2 regions of the Halomonas sp. AOP13-D3-9 genome follow, and region 2 is predicted to be linked to the other one. Evidence: predicted binding sites of a transcription regulator. Region 2 holds the regulator's gene; the other holds the start of a gene.

Region 1 (8,857 bases), on a different contig from region 2:
TGAACAGCGCATTGTCATTGTTGAGGGTAACTATTTGCTGCTTGACCGCTCTCCCTGGCGCGAACTGCGACCGCTGTTTGATTGGACGCTGTTTATAGATGTCGACGACGTCGTACTGGTTGAACGGCTGGTCAGCCGCTGGCTTGAGATGGGCCAGGATCGCACCGGGGCGCTTGAGCGCACCCACCACAAAGACATGCTCAACGCGCAGTTAGTGAAAAGTTGCTGTTTACCGCCTGACCAGCGCTGGCGCTAGTACTTTGTGTTAGCACACTTAAACCGTACCTTTTACCTGTCTTTATTCACCCCATCGCGCCAAGTAGGCCTTGGCTGGAGAGTCCCATGACCCGTCTTAACAATCACAACCTGGGCAAGCTAACCGACGATGTTGCCAAACCAGATTACGTTGCCAAACCTCAGTATGACCGCCAGACGCTCACACCCGGTATCGTGCATATTGGGGTTGGGGGCTTTCACCGCGCCCACCAAGCAATGTATCTGGATGCATTAATGAACCAGGGCGAAGCACTAGATTGGGGCATTGTGGGCGTGGGCGTGATGCCCGGCGACAAGCGCATGCAGCAGGCACTGGCCGCGCAGGACTATCTCTACACCCTGGTGGTTAAGCACCCTGATGGCCAGTATGAGCCGCGGGTCATTGGCAGTATGGTCAATTATCTATTCGCACCGGAAGAGACCGAGGCGGTGATCGAGCAGATGGCTGACCCAGCGATTCGTATTGTGTCATTGACGGTGACCGAAGGCGGTTACAACTTTCACCTGGTAAGTGGCGAATTCGATCTCGATAACCCCCAGGTGCGTGGTGATCTTGCTAACCCTACTCAGCCTACTACCAGCTTCGGGCTGGTGGTGGAAGCGCTGGCCCGCCGTCGCGCCCGGGGCATCGCACCGTTCACCGTAATGTCCTGTGATAATATTCAAGGTAATGGTGACGTGGCCAAACGCATGTTCGGCGCCTATGCCCAGGCGCGGGATGCGGAGCTAGGCGCCTGGCTGGAAGCAGAGGTGGCCTTCCCCAACGCTATGGTGGATCGTATTACCCCGGTAACATCGACCACGGATATTGATGAGCTGACCCAGCGCTTTGGCGTTGAAGATGCCTGGCCGGTGGTCTGTGAGCCCTTCTCCCAGTGGGTATTGGAGGATCACTTTCCCCTTGGCCGCCCGGCGTTTGATAAAGTGGGCGTTCAAGTTGTTGAAGATGTCGAACCCTACGAGCTGATGAAGCTGCGTCTGCTCAACGCCAGCCACCAGGCGTTGACCTATTTTGGCTATTTAGCCGGATACAGTTACGCCCACGAAGTATGCCAGGATCCGCTATTCGTCGATTTTTTGCTGGGCTATATGCGCGAAGAGGGCACGCCGACCTTGGCTCCAGTGCCGGGGGTTGATTTAGAAACCTACCGCTTAACGCTGATTGAGCGCTTCGCCAACCCGCAAATCAAAGATACCTTGGCACGCCTCTGCGCCGAGAGCTCTGACCGCATTCCTAAGTGGCTAGTGCCGGTGATTCGGCAGCAGTTGGCGCAAGGTGGCGAGATAGAGCGCAGCGCCGCTGTGGTGGCCAGCTGGGCGCGTTACGCTGAAGGGGTGGACGAGCAGGGCGAGCCGATTGACATCGTTGACCGCTTGAAGGCCCCGCTGATGATGATTGCCGCTGAGAACCGCGCTCGTCCCACGGCCTTTATCGAAAATCGTGAGCTGTTTGGCGACTTAATCGACAGCACCCGTTTTGTAGAAGCCTATTTAGCGGCTCTAAGTTCACTGCACGAACGCGGCGCGCGCGCTACGCTAGAGGGTCTGGCGTCGTCCAAAGGAACATTGTGATGTATATCGGGGTAGATTGCGGTACCCAGAGTACCAAGGTAGTGGTAGTAGACGTTGAGCAGGGCAAAATTCTTGCGGAAGCAAGCCGTGCTCATCACCTGGATGAAGGCGAGAATGGCCGTCGCGAGCAGGCGCCTGCTGAATGGCTGGCGGCCTTGAAAGCGGCGTTTTTTGCCGCACTCGACAAAGCCGGTGTCTCGGCTAGCCAAGTGCAAGGTATCGGCGTTTCCGGCCAGCAGCACGGTATGGTGGCTCTCGATGCAGAGGGCGTGCCGGTCTACCCCGCCAAGCTTTGGTGCGACACCGAAACGAGTGCCCAGAACGCCGATTTAGTCGCCCGCTTGGGCGGCGAGGCGGGCTGCCTGGAGAAGCTGGGGCTGGTGCTGCAAACCGGCTATACCGCCTCCAAAGTCGCCTGGCTGCGTGAGCAACAACCGGACGCCTATCAGCGTATCGAGAGCTTGCTACTGCCCCACGATTACCTCAATTTCTGGCTCACCGGTGAACGCGTCACCGAAGCGGGCGACGCTTCAGGCACCGGCTACTTCGATACCCGCCAGCGCTGCTGGCAGTTGGATGTTTTTGCTGAAATTGCCCCCGAATTAGACCCGGCGCGGGTACTGCCCCGGGTGCTGGAGGCGCATGAGTCGGTAGGCGTTGTGCGCCCAGGGGTGGCCCGGGAACTGGGGCTGGGCGACCAGGTGGTGGTCTCCTCAGGCGGCGGCGACAATATGCTCGGCGCTATTGGCACCGGCAATATTACCCCAGGGCTGATCACGCTGAGTCTGGGCACCTCCGGCACTGTTTGCGCCTACTCAGCGACCCCCGTGGAGTGCGATAGCGCCATGGTCGCCAACTTCTGCTCCAGCACCGGCGGCTGGCTGCCGCTGATTTGCACCATGAATGTCACTTCCGCCACAACTCGGGTGCGCGAGCTGTTTGGCTTGGACTTGGCGGCCTTTAGCGAGAAAGTGGCCAACGCGCCAATCGGCGCTGAGGGCGTTACCGTACTGCCATTTTTCAACGGCGAACGGGTGCCCATGCTGCCGGATGCCTCAGCGGACTTCCTGGGTCTGACCAGTCTTAATACCACCCAGGCTAATATGTGCCGGGCGGTGGTGGAGGGGGCCACTTTCGGGCTACGCTATGGGTTGGAATTGCTGGGTGATTTAACCGCCGGGGCCAGCCAGATTCGCCTGATCGGTGGCGGTGCTAACAGCCCCGTATGGCGGCAGATGGTCGCGGATATTACCGACACTCAGGTAATTTGCCCCGAGATTACCGACGCGGCCGCCCTGGGCGCGGCGATACAGGCGGCCTGGTGCGACCAGCGTTCAGAGGGGGTCACCCTGGAAGCGCTGTGCGAAAAATTAGTCCATCTGGATACGCAGTCACTGGCCGACCCCCATCCAGAACGGGTGGCCGCCTACCAACCGATTTATGCGCGTTACTGCGCAGCACTTGAACAACGCCATGGCGGTGTGAAGTGATTATTAAGTATTAGACGGATATTAAGGAGATGTTATGACCAGTCAGCTGCAGCAGTTAAAACAACATTCGCTCGTCGTCGCCGACACCGGTGATCTTGACGCTATTCGTCGTTATCAGCCTCAGGATGCCACCACCAATCCCTCGCTGCTGCTGAAGGCGTTTAGCCTGTCCGGTTACCAAGCGCTGATTGACGAAGAACTCAGCAGTGTAAAAGCCTCCGGCGGCAGCCGTGAAGAGCAGGTCAAATATGCCGTTGACCGCTTAGCGGTGGCCATGGGCAGCGAGATTTCCGCCGTTGTTCCGGGGCGTGTTTCCACCGAAGTGGCTGCGCGGCTGTCGTTTGATACCCAGGCCAGCATAGCCAAGGCCCACGAGTTAATCGAGCTGTATGATGCCCGCGGGGTGTCCCGTGACCGCGTGTTGATTAAGCTGGCCTCTACCTGGGAAGGCATTCGTGCCGCCGAGGTGCTTGAGCGTGAGGGTATTCAGTGCAACCTGACGCTGCTGTTCAGCGAAGCCCAGGCCCAGGCCTGCTTTGATGCTGGCGTGTTTCTGATCTCGCCCTTCGTGGGGCGCGTGACCGATTGGTACAAAAAAGCGACCGGCAACGACTACACGCCAGAAAACGACCCGGGCGTTCAGTTTGTTCAAGGCGTTTGCCAGCGTGCCAACCAAGGTGGCTACGACACCGTGGTAATGGGCGCGAGCTTCCGCACTACCGGCCAAGTACTGGCCTTGGCGGGCTGCCCACGGCTGACGATTTCGCCAGCGTTGCTGGAGGAGCTGGAAGCAACAGAAGGCAGCGTCAATGCGCAGATTCAATCTGGCGAAGGTCGCGGCAAACCGACTGAACCGTTAAGTGAATCGGCCTTCCGCTGGGGCCACAACCAGGACGCCATGGCTAACGATAAGCTGGCGGAAGGCATCCGTCGCTTCCACGATGACCAGCTTGAGTTAGAGAGCCTGATTGATAAACGGTTAGGCTAAGCCATAAGCCAGACGATCGACTTACATTCGAGCAACGGGAGAGTGACATGGATGCCACCCTAAACCAGCTGTTGGAGTCCATTGAGTTAACTCCCAGCGGCGACTTGCAGTCGCTCAGTGGGGGAGATATCGCCGCTGTGTATCGCCTGGATACTCGCCAGGGACAGGTGGTGATTAAACACGACGACGCGGCACGGCTGCGCGGCGAAGCCGAGGGGTTACGTGCGCTGGGTAGCGCCTGTGAGCAGTTGGCGGTGCCGGAGGTATTAGGTTTGTCAGACGGCTGGCTGGTCATTGAGTCGTTAGACACCGTACCCGGTGGGCCGCAACACGAAGCAGCGCTTGGCGAAGGGCTGCGCGGCTTGCACGGCGTGATTGGCGATGCCCACGGTTGGCATCAGGATAATGCCTGTGGGCAAACGCCCCAGCCCAATGCACCGCTTAGTGACGGGCGGGCCTTCCAGCGCGAGCGCCGTTTATTACCCCTGTGCGAGGCGAGTCACCAGCGTGGGCTATTGGACGGCGAGTTGCGGAGGCGTATCGAGCGTTTGGCTCACGATTTGGAGAGTTGGCTGCCGGATGCGCCGCCCAGCTTGCTCCATGGTGACCTATGGTCGGGGAATGTGCTCTGCTCTACAAAGGGGCCAGCGATTATCGACCCGGCAGTGTATCGCCACTACCCGGAAGTAGATTTAGCAATGCTGACGTTATTTGGCTCGCCGGGCGAGGCTTTTTTTGACGCCTACTGGAACGGCAACGCCCCGGCCGACTGGCCGAGGCGTGAAGCGCTGTTTCAGCTTTATCCGCTGCTGAATCACTTGCTGCTGTTCGGTGCCGGTTATCGTTCGGCGGTTGAACGTAGCGTGGCGAGGCTCGAGTCTTTCGCTTGACTTGCCAGGACTTACGTTTTACCAAGATTTATAGGGCAAAAACTTACCATTCAAAGTTAATAGTACCCGGTCACCTTTGGGGTCTTCGATTTTGTCGACTTCCATGGTGAAGTCGATGGCGCTCATAATGCCGTCGCCAAACTTCTCCTGGACCACATCTTTTAAGGTCTCCCCGTACACACCGACGACCTCATAGAGACGGTAGATAAACGGATCCTGTGGGATCGCTTCATCCCAGGCTTTGGTGGGAAAAGCTACCAGCGCATCGGCGACCTCGCTTTCCACGCCTAGCGTGTCGCAAAGCTTAGCGGCAATCGCTTGGCTGGCGCTGTTCATGCCGTAACAGGCGGAGGCGACCCATACCGGCGACATGCCAACCGCTTTACCAATATCGTCCCAGCTCATTTTTTTGCGCGCTTTAGCGGCGAGCAGGGTGTGACGCATTTCGAGCTTATCCATCATGGTTCTCCTCTAGAGTAGCGAGCGAGTGACGCCCTTTTTGACTTATCAGATTGAATCAAGACAGCACTTTTTTGGGCTGAGTGCGCACGTGAGTGGTATAGAGCACCAAACCAACCAGAGTCAGGCCGCCTACCAAGTTGCCCAGTACCGTGGGGATTTCGTTCCACATTATGTATTGATACAGGGTGAAGTCAGCGCCCAGCATGAGGCCAATCGGGAACAAGAACATGTTGACCACGGAGTGCTCAAAACCGAGATAGAAAAACACAATAATCGGCATCCACATGGCCATGATTTTGCCGGAAACCGTTGTGGAAATAGCGGCGCCCACCACGCCCATGGATACCATCCAATTACAGAACATGCCCCTTAGGAAAAGCACAATCCAACCAGCAAATCCCGCCTCCTGGTAACCCACTGTGCGACTTTCACCGACGGCCATCATCGTTTGGCCAACGGCGTTTATCTCCTCGGTGCCGCCCATGGTGAAATTCAGGTAGCCAAAGGTGGCGATAAACAGGGCGCCACCGAGATTACCGAGTCCCACCAGCGCCCAGCACTTCAGCATCCGAGGCAGGGTGACCCCAGGCCTTTTGTCCAGCCATGCAATAGGCACTAGCATAAAAACCCCGGTAAGCAGGTCGTAGCCCATCAGGTAGAGCATTACAAAACCCACGGGAAAGAGCAGCGCCCCAATCAGAAAATGGCCTGTTTGGGTGGCGATGGTAATGGCAAAAATAACCGCCAACGCCAGAGTCGCCCCCGCCATAAAGGCGCGGATAAGCGTATCCCGGGTGCCCATATAGACTTTTGATTCACCCTGATCCACCAACTTAGTGACGAATTCACTGGGCATTAGATAAGACATAAGTATGTCTCCTGTGTCATTTCGGTTAATTAACGTCTGGCCCAAGAGTTTTAGTGTTGCTCAACCGGAGCAATAAAACCGATGGCTGCGCCGTTCTAGTGCGAAAGGGATTCAGCGTGCGACGCTATTGCGCTATCCGTACATGTATTGCGATTTGTGTGCCAACTCACGTTTTGTGTTTTTATCTATCTGTTTTTAATGATTTAAATTTTATTTTCGTTAATGTTTCTGAAAGGCTTAATGGGTTACGAAAAAATGTAATTAACGATATTTCGTTGTTTTATTGACGAAAGTTCGTAAGTGGCGTGGTAATTGAATGTTTAAGGGGGAGTAAATCTAGAGGCATGCGCCAATGTATGAGCATGAAAGCACTTATATAGAGGCCCTAATGGGCGGATGTTCACCCCTTGCGATGATCGTGGTCGACCCCTTTGCTGATCAGCTACTGGCTGCTAATCCTGCCGCCTGCGAGATGCTCAATATGCATGAAGTGCTCCCTCTCAAGGCCCCGTTTAGCCACCGCTTGAGTGCCTCACTACCGCTATGGGTGAGCTTTACCGATGAGGCGCTGGTTCAAAATACGGCTTGGTCGGATGATTTAGTGATGCTAGATATGCTCCGCCAGCCGTATCGCGTTGAGGTTTATGCTCAGCGCATCGACGACTCGGGACAACTGCTATTGACGCTGATTGACCGCAATAAAGCCGAACAGCGTCGGGCGAAAGCGGAGCTAGGCCGCCAGCATCGTCAAGGTGAGGTAGGCTGGCAGCGGGTCGAGCAGGTGTTTGAGCGGATTGAGAAGCAGAACCAACTTATTCTTGGCGCAGCGGGGGAGGGCATTTACGGCCTGGATGCCGAAGGTAAAACCACCTTTGTGAATCCTGCTGCCGAGCGCATTTTAGGCTGGAGTACCGAGGATATGGTGGGCCACGACGCCCACCTGATGTTCCATCACACCCACGCCGATGGCAGCCACTTTCCGGTACAGCAGTGCCCGATCCATGCCTCGTTTAGCGACGGCCAAGTACATCACGTCGATAACGAAGTGTTCTGGCATAAAAATAGCGAGGCGATTCCCGTGGAGTACACCAGCACGCCGATTTTCGAAATGGGCAGGTTGGTCGGGGCGGTGGTGCTGTTTCGCGATATTCGCGAACGTAAGCGCGCTGAGCAGCAATTGCGCGATGCTCTTGCTGAAGTGGAGTCGCTCAAACAGCGTTTGGAATTGGAAAATGAGTACCTTCAAGAAGAGATAAAAGCGGAGCTAAACCACCGTGATATTGTCGGCAACAGCCCGGCGGTGGCAAAGTTAATCCAGCAGATTGAACTGGTCGCCCCCACCAGCGCCAACGTGCTGATTAGTGGCGAGTCGGGCACCGGTAAAGAGCTAATTGCCCGGGCGATTCATGCCGGTAGCACGCGTAGCGACCGGCCGTTGATTCGGGTGAACTGTGCGGCTATTCCACGGGACTTGTTTGAAAGCGAGTTTTTTGGCCATGTGAAAGGCGCTTTTACAGGCGCGGTGCAAGATCGCACCGGGCGCTTTGAACTGGCTCACGGTGGCACGCTGTTTTTGGATGAGGTGGGTGAAATACCCCTGGAGCTACAGAGCAAGCTGCTGCGGGTGTTGCAGGATCAGCAATTTGAGCGGGTGGGCGACAACCGTACTCGGGAGGTTGACGTTCGTGTGATTGCCGCTACTAACCGCGAACTGCGTGACATGATTGACGCGGGCCATTTTCGCGAAGATCTCTATTTCCGCCTTAATGTGTTTCCAATCGAATCGGTACCGCTGCGCAAGCGAATAGAAGATGTACCGCTACTGGCGCGGCATTTTTTACAGCGCGCCTGCCTTAAATTTAACAAGCCGGGGGTGCGCATACCCCCGGCCCAGCAGGAAATTCTGCAGCGCTACCCCTGGCCTGGCAATATTCGTGAGTTGGAGAACATCATTGAGCGCCAAGTCATCGTGACCCAGGATCGGCGCTTGACGTTTGATGACCTGCTGTTAAAGGAGTCGTCGCGCTCAATAGGTTCTGATAATCCGATTCAAGCCAGCGAGCAAAGTGAAGCAACGCTGCTCACCGAGCATGCGCTTAGTCAGCGCCAGCGTGAAAGCACCATTGCTGCTCTGGAGCAGGCGGGGGGTAAAGTCTCAGGGGCGGGCGGCGCGGCAGAATTGTTAGGCATTAAACCCACAACGCTTGCCTCGCGGCTAACCAAATGGGGCGTCGACACGCGGGAATTTCGTAAAAGAGCGCCGCATTAATCGCCAACCCTTCATGCTTTGGACTAAGGTAAGCTAGGTGCG
Region 2 (8,857 bases):
GCACCAAATCATACCCCTGGAACACCGCAATCCAGGTTACCACCAAGGCAAATACGGCGCTTTTGATCATGCCGTTACCAATATCACTGAGAAAGGCCACGTTGGCTTGCATGTTGCTCCAGTAGGAGCCCTCAAAAACGCCTAACCACTCGACGCCCACCAGGTAGCCGCCCCAAATACCCACCACGCTAAAACCGACCGTTAGGATAGGCAGCGACACAAAGCCAGCCCATAGGCGTGGGGCCACCACGCGGCGTAGCGGATCAACCCCGATCATTTCCATGCTGGTGAGCTGCTCTGTGGCTTTCATCAAACCAATCTCGGCGGTGAGCGCAGAGCCTGCCCGACCAGCAAACAGCAGCGCCGCCACTACGGGGGCAAGCTCACGCAATAGCGAAAGCGCTACCATTTGACCCAGCGCCTGCTCAGCCCCGAAATCAACCAGTATGGTATAGCCCTGCAGCGCCAGCACCATGCCGATAAACAGCCCCGACACCAACACAATGGCCAGCGAAAGCACGCCAACAAAGTGCATCTGGTGCAACCACAAACGCCAACCTTCCCGGGAAGGCACGCCAATCGCTGACTGGAATAGAAACACCCCGGCACGGCCTAATGCTTCCATTAAATCGCACCCTCGACGCCCTAGCCGGGTGATACGCGCGGTGCTATTAGAGAACTTTGACTGCATTAACCCTGCCCTTTATTTGCCCTGCATGTGTGCATTTAAGCTAACGTTGTCGCCTATCCCTATGGTGTCACCGGGGCGTCACCCAGAATGTCGCGATAAAACGCTTCAGCAGGGTAGTGAAACGGCACCGGGCCATCGGGTTCGCCATGAATAAACTGGCTAACCCGCGGATCTTGGTTAGTGTCCAACGTTTGCGGCGTGCCATGGGCGACCACCTGACCATCGGCAATTAAATAGAGGTAATCCGCAATGCTCAAGGTCTCCTTGATATCATGGGAGACCACCACGGAGGTTAGCTGCAGCGCTTGATTCAGGCGCTTGATGAGCTGCACCAACACGCCCATAGAAATAGGATCCTGCCCCACAAACGGCTCGTCATACAGAATCAGCTCCGGATCCAGCGCTACCGCACGGGCCAACGCCACCCGGCGAGCCATCCCCCCGGACAGTTCCGCGGGCGTTAAGTGGCGCGCTCCGCGCAGTCCGACGGCCTGTAGCTTTAGCAACACCAGATCGCGCACCATGGTGTCGGGCAAATCAGTATGCACGCGCAGCGGGAAGGCTACGTTCTCGAACACATCCAAATCGGAAAACAGTGCGCCACTCTGAAACAGCATTCCCATCCGCTTGCGTAGCGTAAATAGCGCCTTCCGGGATAGCCGATGAACATCCTGACCATCAATGAGTATGCGCCCGCTCTCCGGGGTCAACTGCCCGCCGATCAGTTTCAGCAGCGTTGTTTTACCGGTACCGCTTGGCCCCATGATCGCCGTCACTTTACCCCGCGGTATGGTCATATTCACACCACGGAAAATTTCGTGATCGCCACGTGAGAAATAAAGCTCTTCAATTTCTATAAAAGGTGCATCTGTCATGGCTCAGTTGACTCTTAACGAGGCGCGGCTAAAGCGAAATAGCATACCCTACTTGCTACCGCCGCGGTTAGAAAACAGTGTTTCTAAAAGATTGTCAAACATTGTACTATAACGACACAAGAGATGAATGCAGGAGCGAGCCTTCCGACTGAACAGGGCTATCGGCGTTGGCGATCTGTGTAATGTAGCGCCCTCGCGTCAACCTGCCCTCGACACGGAGATGTGCCAATAGCCAACGGCGGTAGCACTCCACCTCAATTACTGCCTATTAGAGGTATCGAGATGTTATTCTTGGCGGTTACTACTTTTTATATTTTCAATTGTTAAGAGAAAACGCTATGCGCCAGCCTCTCGCTTCATCCAGCCTACTACGCGAAAGCGCACTGCGTACGCTGCAAATTGAGCAGGCAGCCATTGGCGGTCTCCAGGCTAAGCTCGACGAAAGCTTCGACCGCGCCTGCGAGCTGATCCTCGCCTGCCAAGGGCGTGTGGTGGTGACCGGCATGGGCAAGTCGGGGCACATTGCTGGCAAGCTGGCAGCAACGCTTGCCAGCACGGGCACGCCGGCCTTCTTCGTTCACCCTGGTGAGGCCAGCCACGGCGATCTAGGCATGATTACCCGCGCCGATGTGGTGCTGGCATTATCCAACTCAGGGGAAACAGCCGAAGTCACTGCTCTTCTGCCGCTGCTTAAACGCCTCGGCACACCGTTAGTGAGCATGACCGGCCGCCCCCACTCCACGCTTGCCAAACACGCTGATGCGCATCTTAACAGTGGCGTTGAGCGTGAGGCTTGCCCGCTCGACCTCGCTCCCACCAGCTCCACCACCGCTGCCCTCGCCCTGGGTGATGCACTGGCGGTTGCGTTACTGGAAGCACGCGGCTTTACCGCCGAAGATTTTGCCCTCTCCCACCCCGGCGGCAGTTTAGGCAAGCGCTTACTGCTACGCGTTAGGGACCTCATGCACGACGGTGCGCGTCTGCCCCAGGTCGCGCTGGGCAGCCCGCTGCGCGATGCGTTATTGGAGATTACCCGGCAAGGGCTTGGCTTTACCTGTGTGGTGGATAGCGATGGACGCCTCGCTGGTGTCTACACCGATGGCGATCTGCGCCGCACGCTGGATCAGTTTCACAATCTGCGCGATGTCCTCGTTGACGACGTTATGACCCGGCCAGGCAAACGCATCGGCCCCGACATTCTGGCGGCCGAAGCTGTACGCATTATGGAAGAGAGCCGGATTACCGCGCTCGCGGTGGTGGATGAACAACAGCGCCCTATTGGGGCTCTACATATGCACGACCTGCTCGCTAGCGGCGTTATTTAACCCATCACCGTTCTATGCCGACTGGTTTTAAAAATCACTGATATGGAGGCTCTATGACCCTACCTGCCGCGCTACTTGATCGACTCCGCCGCGTACGCCTATTGGCGCTCGATGTTGACGGTGTCCTCACCGATGGCCGCCTCTACTTTCAAGCCGATGGAATCGAAATCAAAGCCTTCCATACTCAGGATGGCCATGGATTAAAGCTGCTCAAACGCGTGGGCGTGCATGTTGCGCTGATTACCGGCCGCGATTCGCCGATGGTAAGTCAACGTGCTGCTGCCCTGGGTATCGACCATGTCCATCAAGGCTGTGAGGACAAACTGGCGACCCTGCGCGGGCTCTGCCAGCGCCTTGATATCGAGCTGGAGCAGGTGGCCTATTGCGGCGACGACCTACCCGACCTAGCGGCGATTAAGCGCTGCGGCGTCGGCATTACGGTACCTAACGCGCCGGATTATATGCACACCCACGCTGACTGGACCACCGAACGCCTGGGTGGCCACGGCGCCGTGCGTGAAATCTGCGACACGCTGCTTGAATCTCAAGGGCACTGGGGCGCGGTGCTTGACACCTATCTGCATGGTCGACCATAAATGTTGAAGCGACTTAACGTACGCCTTTGGCTCGGCGGACTGGTTATCGCGCTGGGCGCTCTACTGGTATGGCTTGACCCCGGCGGACCTCAAGACATTGCCATCGATCCTGAAGCGCAGGCTCAGGAGCCAGGCCATGTACTCGAAAACGCTGAAATCACCCTGTTTGGTGATAACGGCAAGGTATTGCAGTCGCTAAAAACACCGCGCCTAATTCATACCCCACAGCAAAGTGAAACCTGGACCGAAGAGCCCGAAGCCGTACTCTACGACAGCGAAAACCGTCAGTGGCTGGCCAGCGCCGATGTCGGCACGCTCAATACCGCTACCCAAGCCCTGCTGCTGTCAGGTTCGGCTCGTCTGGTCGCGCCGGATGAAGGCTGGCAGCTAGATACTGAGCTATTGCATTATGATGGCCTAACTCAGCATGCGTGGAGTGCAACACCGGTAATGCTGCAGCAACCGCCCCAGCAAATGAGTGCCTCACGCATGGATGTGTGGCTTAACAATAGCCAGGTTCGGCTAACTGATAATGTGCGCGGCACGCACCCCCCGGCCACGCAACGCTAATAGGAATTGTCATGAAAGCACTTATTTACACCGCCCTGTTTGCGCTCGCGATGCCGCTATCGGCTCTGGCCCAAACCTCACAACAGGCCCCGGTGGAAATCGAAGCCGACCGTTTAGATCTCGACCAACGGGCGGGCACCGCCGTGTATACCGGGAATGTGGATATTCGTCAGGGCGAGATGCGGCTGCGCGGGGAGCGGGTAGAGATCGAACGCAACGCGGCTGGTGAACTCTCGACGGCAACCGCCACCGGTGAGCGCGCCTACCTGCGCCATCAAGCCGAAGGGCAAGATGGCCCGACGGAAGGTTGGGCGCGAAGGATTATTTACCACGTCGCCGAGCGCCGCGTAGAGCTAATCGACCAAGCCGAACTGATCCAACAGGAAGATACCTTTACCGGTGGGCGCCTTGAGTATTTTATTGACCGCGAAGTGATTCAAGCGCGCTCTGACGTTGACGGCAGTGAGCCCCAGCGCATTCGTATGACGATTCAGCCTGAACAATAGGGAGCCAAGCTGTGGCAACTGCTGACACTGCGCCGATCAAAACCCTGTATGCCCACCACCTGGCGAAGAGCTACAAGCGTCGTCGAGTGGTCAAAGACATCAATTTAGAGATCTCCCAAGGCAGTATTGTTGGCCTACTGGGCCCCAACGGCGCAGGGAAAACCACCTCGTTCTATATGATTGTCGGGCTGGTGAAATCCGATGCTGGCAAGGTCGGAATCGATGCGGTGGATTTAACCCGCGCGCCGATGCACGAGCGCGCAGCGGCGGGTATTGGCTACCTCCCCCAAGAGGCGTCTATTTTTCGCAAGCTCTCGGTTGCCGATAACATTATGGCGATACTCGAGACGCGCAAAGAGCTTGACCGCGCAGGACGCGCACAGCGCCTGGAAGCGCTACTCGAAGACTTTCATATCACCCACATTCGCGACAACCTTGGCATGAGCCTTTCGGGCGGTGAGCGCAGGCGTGTAGAAATTGCCCGCTCGCTGGCCACTGACCCTGCCTTTATTCTACTGGATGAGCCCTTTGCCGGCGTCGACCCTATTTCGGTAGGCGAGATCAAAACCATCATCCGTGCGCTGAAGCAGCGTCATATTGGCGTGCTGATCACCGATCACAACGTGCGTGAAACCCTCGATATTTGCGATATCGCCTATATCGTGGGTGATGGGCAAATCATTGCCAGCGGCTCACCCAGTGCCATTCTCGATAATCAGAAGGTCAGAGACGTATATCTGGGCGCTGATTTTCGCCTTTAAACTGATCAACTGTGCCGACAATTATCGCCTGCCCTTAAACCTATTTTTTGGTTCTGTAAATAGCGCTCTGCAACAACTTTACTACCAATGGCATGCTTATTGCACTTGCACCGGGCACTCACTCGCACTAGGGTGGAGCATTCTGATTAACGAGTGGTTCTCAGATGGTCATGAAAGCTTCTCTCCAACTGCGTATCGGCACACAGCTGACCATGACGCCCCAGTTGCAACAGGCGATTGCGCTGTTGCAACTCTCGACGCTGGACCTTCGTCAAGAAATTCAGCAGGCCCTAGATGCCAATCCCATGCTGGAGCAGGAAGATGAATTTGATGAGCAGGCTGTCAGCGAGCCTAAAGAGGAAGAGTGGTCAGAAAGCATCCCCACTGAACTCTCGGTAGATAGCGACTGGTCAGATACCTATCAGGATATGGGTAGCCAGGGCGGCAGCAGCAGCGAAGGCCCCGACTTTGAGCGTCAGGCGGCCGGACAAAGCCTGCATGGGCACCTACTGTGGCAACTCGCCATGACCGACTTTAGCGCTCGCGAACAGCTTGTCGCAGAGAGCCTAATCGACGCGCTCGATGCGAACGGCTACTTAACCCAGCCGCTTAACGATATCCGTGAGGGCCTGCGCGCCCAGGGCGTTGACGGGCTTAGCCAGCGCGAAGTGGAAACCATTCTGCTCAAACTCCAGCAGTTTGAGCCGACCGGCATCTTTGCCCGCGACCTGCGTGAATGCCTGATGCTGCAGCTCGCCGCCCTGCCCGATGATACGCCGCTACTGGTTCCCGCCCGCCGCCTAGTGCGGCAGTTCCTTGAAGCGCTTGGCAAGGATGACATGCGTCTGCTAAAGCGCCGCCTGGGGCTCGATGACCAACAGCTGGCCGATGTCATCCTACTTATTCGCAGCCTCGACCCTCGCCCAGGCAGCGCCTACGGCGACACCGATGACAGCTATGTAACCCCCGACCTGGTCGTCCGCCACGATAACGAAGGCTGGCATTTAGAACTCAACCCAGAGGCCCTGCCACGGCTGCGTATTCAGCCCGACTACGCCAGCTTGATTAAGCGTGCGGACAAAAGCGATGACAACCAGTTTCTCAAAGAGCACCTCCAGGAAGCACGCTGGCTGATTAAGAGCCTCTCGAGCCGTAACGATACGCTGCTGCGCGTGGGGCGCGAAATCATCACCCGCCAGATTGGCTTTTTAGAGCACGGTGAAGAAGCCATGAAGCCGCTGATACTGGCCGATATTGCCGAAGCTGTGGAGATGCACGAATCGACGATTTCACGGGTCACGACGCAAAAATATATCCATACCCCCCGGGGCGTGTTCGAGCTCAAGTACTTTTTCTCAAGTCAGGTAAGCGGTCAAGATGGCGACAGTCACTCCAGCACCGCCATCCGCGCGCGACTCAAGAAATTGATTCAAGAGGAGCCACCCGGCAAGCCGCTCTCAGACAGCCGCTTGGTCACGCTATTAGGCGAAGGGGGGATTCAAGTGGCACGGCGTACGGTGGCTAAATATCGTGAGGCCATGGGCATTCCCTCCTCCAGTGAGCGGCGCCGTTTACGCTAGGTTATGTCGACGTTGCAGCGAATCTCTCGACAAGGGCTTTGCAACGCGGCAAAAAGGGTTACAATCGAAGTACAGTCCGATGGATAAGGAGCACGTCAATGCAAGTAAATATCACTGGTCATCACGTAGAACTGACTGACGCCTTGCGTGACTATGTCAACGAAAAGCTTGAGCGTGTAGAGCGCCATTACGACAATATAACCACGGTGCAAGTCACCTTATCAGTGGAGAAAGAGCGCCAGCAGGCCGCTTGTACGCTGCACGCCGCAGGTGCTGACTTACATGCGGAAGCCCTCGACAGTGATATGTACGCCGCTATCGACGCCCTAGCGGATAAAATCGACCGTCAACTCGTTAAACACAAGGAAAAAGCACAAGCTCGCGCCCAAGGCGCAGGTGTGCGTTAATTCAATGACGTTGGAAACCATACTCCCCCCGGAGCGCGTTCTGTTTGACGTACCCGGGGGCAGCAAAAAAAGGGTGCTGGAGTTTTACAGCACCTTTATCGCGCAAAATATCCCCAGCCTGGACAGCCAAGAAGTGTTTAGCCGTTTAATCGGCCGCGAGCGCTTAGGCAGTACCGGTATTGGTAACGGTGTGGCTATTCCTCATGCGCGTAGCCCCCACTGCAACGCTCCTATCGCTGGTTTTTTAAAACTCTCAGAAGCGATTGATTTTGACGCTATCGACGGTGACCCGGTAGATCTGGTGTTTGTCCTGCTGGTACCCGAAGAGGCAGATGACACGCACCTCTCTCTGCTCGGCCAAGTAGCGACCATCATGAATGATGCGGATACACGCCAGCAGCTGCGTAAAGCAGCCAGTCAGCGAGAGCTACTTGAGCTGATTACCGCCAAAATTCGTGAGCAATCCGCGTAAAGATCTTCAAACCTGTTTTAAGGTTCATTATGGCAGGTAATGTTTTGCTCACCACCCTCAACGCAGCTTGACCAAAGCAAAGAGAGACTCTATGCAACTGGTGATCATTAGCGGCCGCTCCGGGTCAGGCAAATCTATCGCTCTACAGGCGCTGGAAGATCTTGGCTATTATGCCATTGATAACCTCCCCGCTATGCTGCTGGGCTCGTTGGTGGACGAATTACGCGACCAGGGTGACCGTGCTCACTTGGCGGTCAGTATTGATGCCCGTAATTTGCCGGGAGCGCTGGAGCGCCTACCGTCTTTGTTAGAAGAGTTGCGCCAGCGTAAAATCGATTTTCAAGTTATTTACTTGACCACCGATGCCCGTATCCTGCTTGAGCGTTACTCCGCTACCCGGCGACGCCATCCGCTGACTCGGGATAGCGAGATGACCCTGGAAGAGGCGATCAACAAAGAAGAGGAGACGCTGGAGGATATTCGCGATCTCGCCGATCTATTGATCGATACATCACGCTTATCGGTACACGATTTGCGCCGTCGCATTACCGACCAGGTAGCGCACCAGCGCCGCGATAAGCTAACGCTGACCCTTGAGTCGTTTGGTTATAAACGCGGCGTTCCGTTAGACGCTGATTTGGTCTTCGACGTGCGCTGTCTGCCGAATCCTTACTGGGACCCAACGCTACGCCAGTTCACCGGCCGCGACGCTGAGATTGTGGCTTTTTTGAGCGGCTATCCCATTGTTGACGCCATGAGCGACGACATTCTGGCTTGGCTAGAGCGTTGGCTACCCGCTTACCAGAATAGCCAACGCAGCTACATGACTATCGCGATTGGCTGCACCGGTGGCCAACACCGCTCGGTCTATATGGTCGAGAAGCTGGCAGAAAGGCTGGCCACCAGCATGGGCGACGTTCAACTACGCCATCGTGAGCTGGGGCTGCACTACACCTTAAGCGATCAGCCGGCGGCTCCTCTCCTCAGCGCTACTCCAAACAACGAGCGAGAAGAGACTTCTTAAGCGCGCCTATCCATTAATGACACCACTCGGCGAAAAGGAACCAGGGTGCC

What was found. Region 2 encodes sigma-54, which starts transcription at its own class of promoters, with help from an activator protein. Its sites were predicted from a motif close to TGGCACNNNNNTTGCTNT; they were not measured.
Region 1: ACT3UM_RS10085 (formate/nitrite transporter family protein) is a predicted target of sigma-54. The motif match lies at 6,693-6,710, and genes of this name have one in related genera.

Annotation. Positions count from the first base shown of each region.
Region 1 is NZ_JBQSYH010000007.1:221,544-230,400, forward strand. Features, by position in the region: gene ACT3UM_RS10055 (nucleoside/nucleotide kinase family protein) at 1-256, shown strand, start outside; gene ACT3UM_RS10060 (mannitol dehydrogenase family protein) at 343-1,848, shown strand; gene xylB (xylulokinase) at 1,848-3,338, shown strand; gene tal (transaldolase) at 3,373-4,326, shown strand; gene ACT3UM_RS10075 (fructosamine kinase family protein) at 4,374-5,216, shown strand; gene cynS (cyanase) at 5,235-5,675, opposite strand; gene ACT3UM_RS10085 (formate/nitrite transporter family protein) at 5,734-6,546, opposite strand; gene ACT3UM_RS10090 (sigma-54 interaction domain-containing protein) at 6,935-8,815, shown strand.
Region 2 is NZ_JBQSYH010000005.1:268,948-277,804, reverse strand. Features, by position in the region: gene mlaE (lipid asymmetry maintenance ABC transporter permease subunit MlaE) at 1-691, opposite strand, end outside; gene ACT3UM_RS07805 (ATP-binding cassette domain-containing protein) at 751-1,566, opposite strand; gene ACT3UM_RS07800 (KpsF/GutQ family sugar-phosphate isomerase) at 1,905-2,891, shown strand; gene ACT3UM_RS07795 (KdsC family phosphatase) at 2,945-3,487, shown strand; gene lptC (LPS export ABC transporter periplasmic protein LptC) at 3,488-4,057, shown strand; gene lptA (lipopolysaccharide transport periplasmic protein LptA) at 4,069-4,563, shown strand; gene lptB (LPS export ABC transporter ATP-binding protein) at 4,575-5,324, shown strand; gene ACT3UM_RS07775 (RNA polymerase factor sigma-54) at 5,489-6,904, shown strand; gene hpf (ribosome hibernation-promoting factor, HPF/YfiA family) at 7,003-7,311, shown strand; gene ACT3UM_RS07765 (PTS sugar transporter subunit IIA) at 7,316-7,783, shown strand; gene rapZ (RNase adapter RapZ) at 7,875-8,807, shown strand; gene ACT3UM_RS07755 (HPr family phosphocarrier protein) at 8,853-8,857, shown strand, end outside.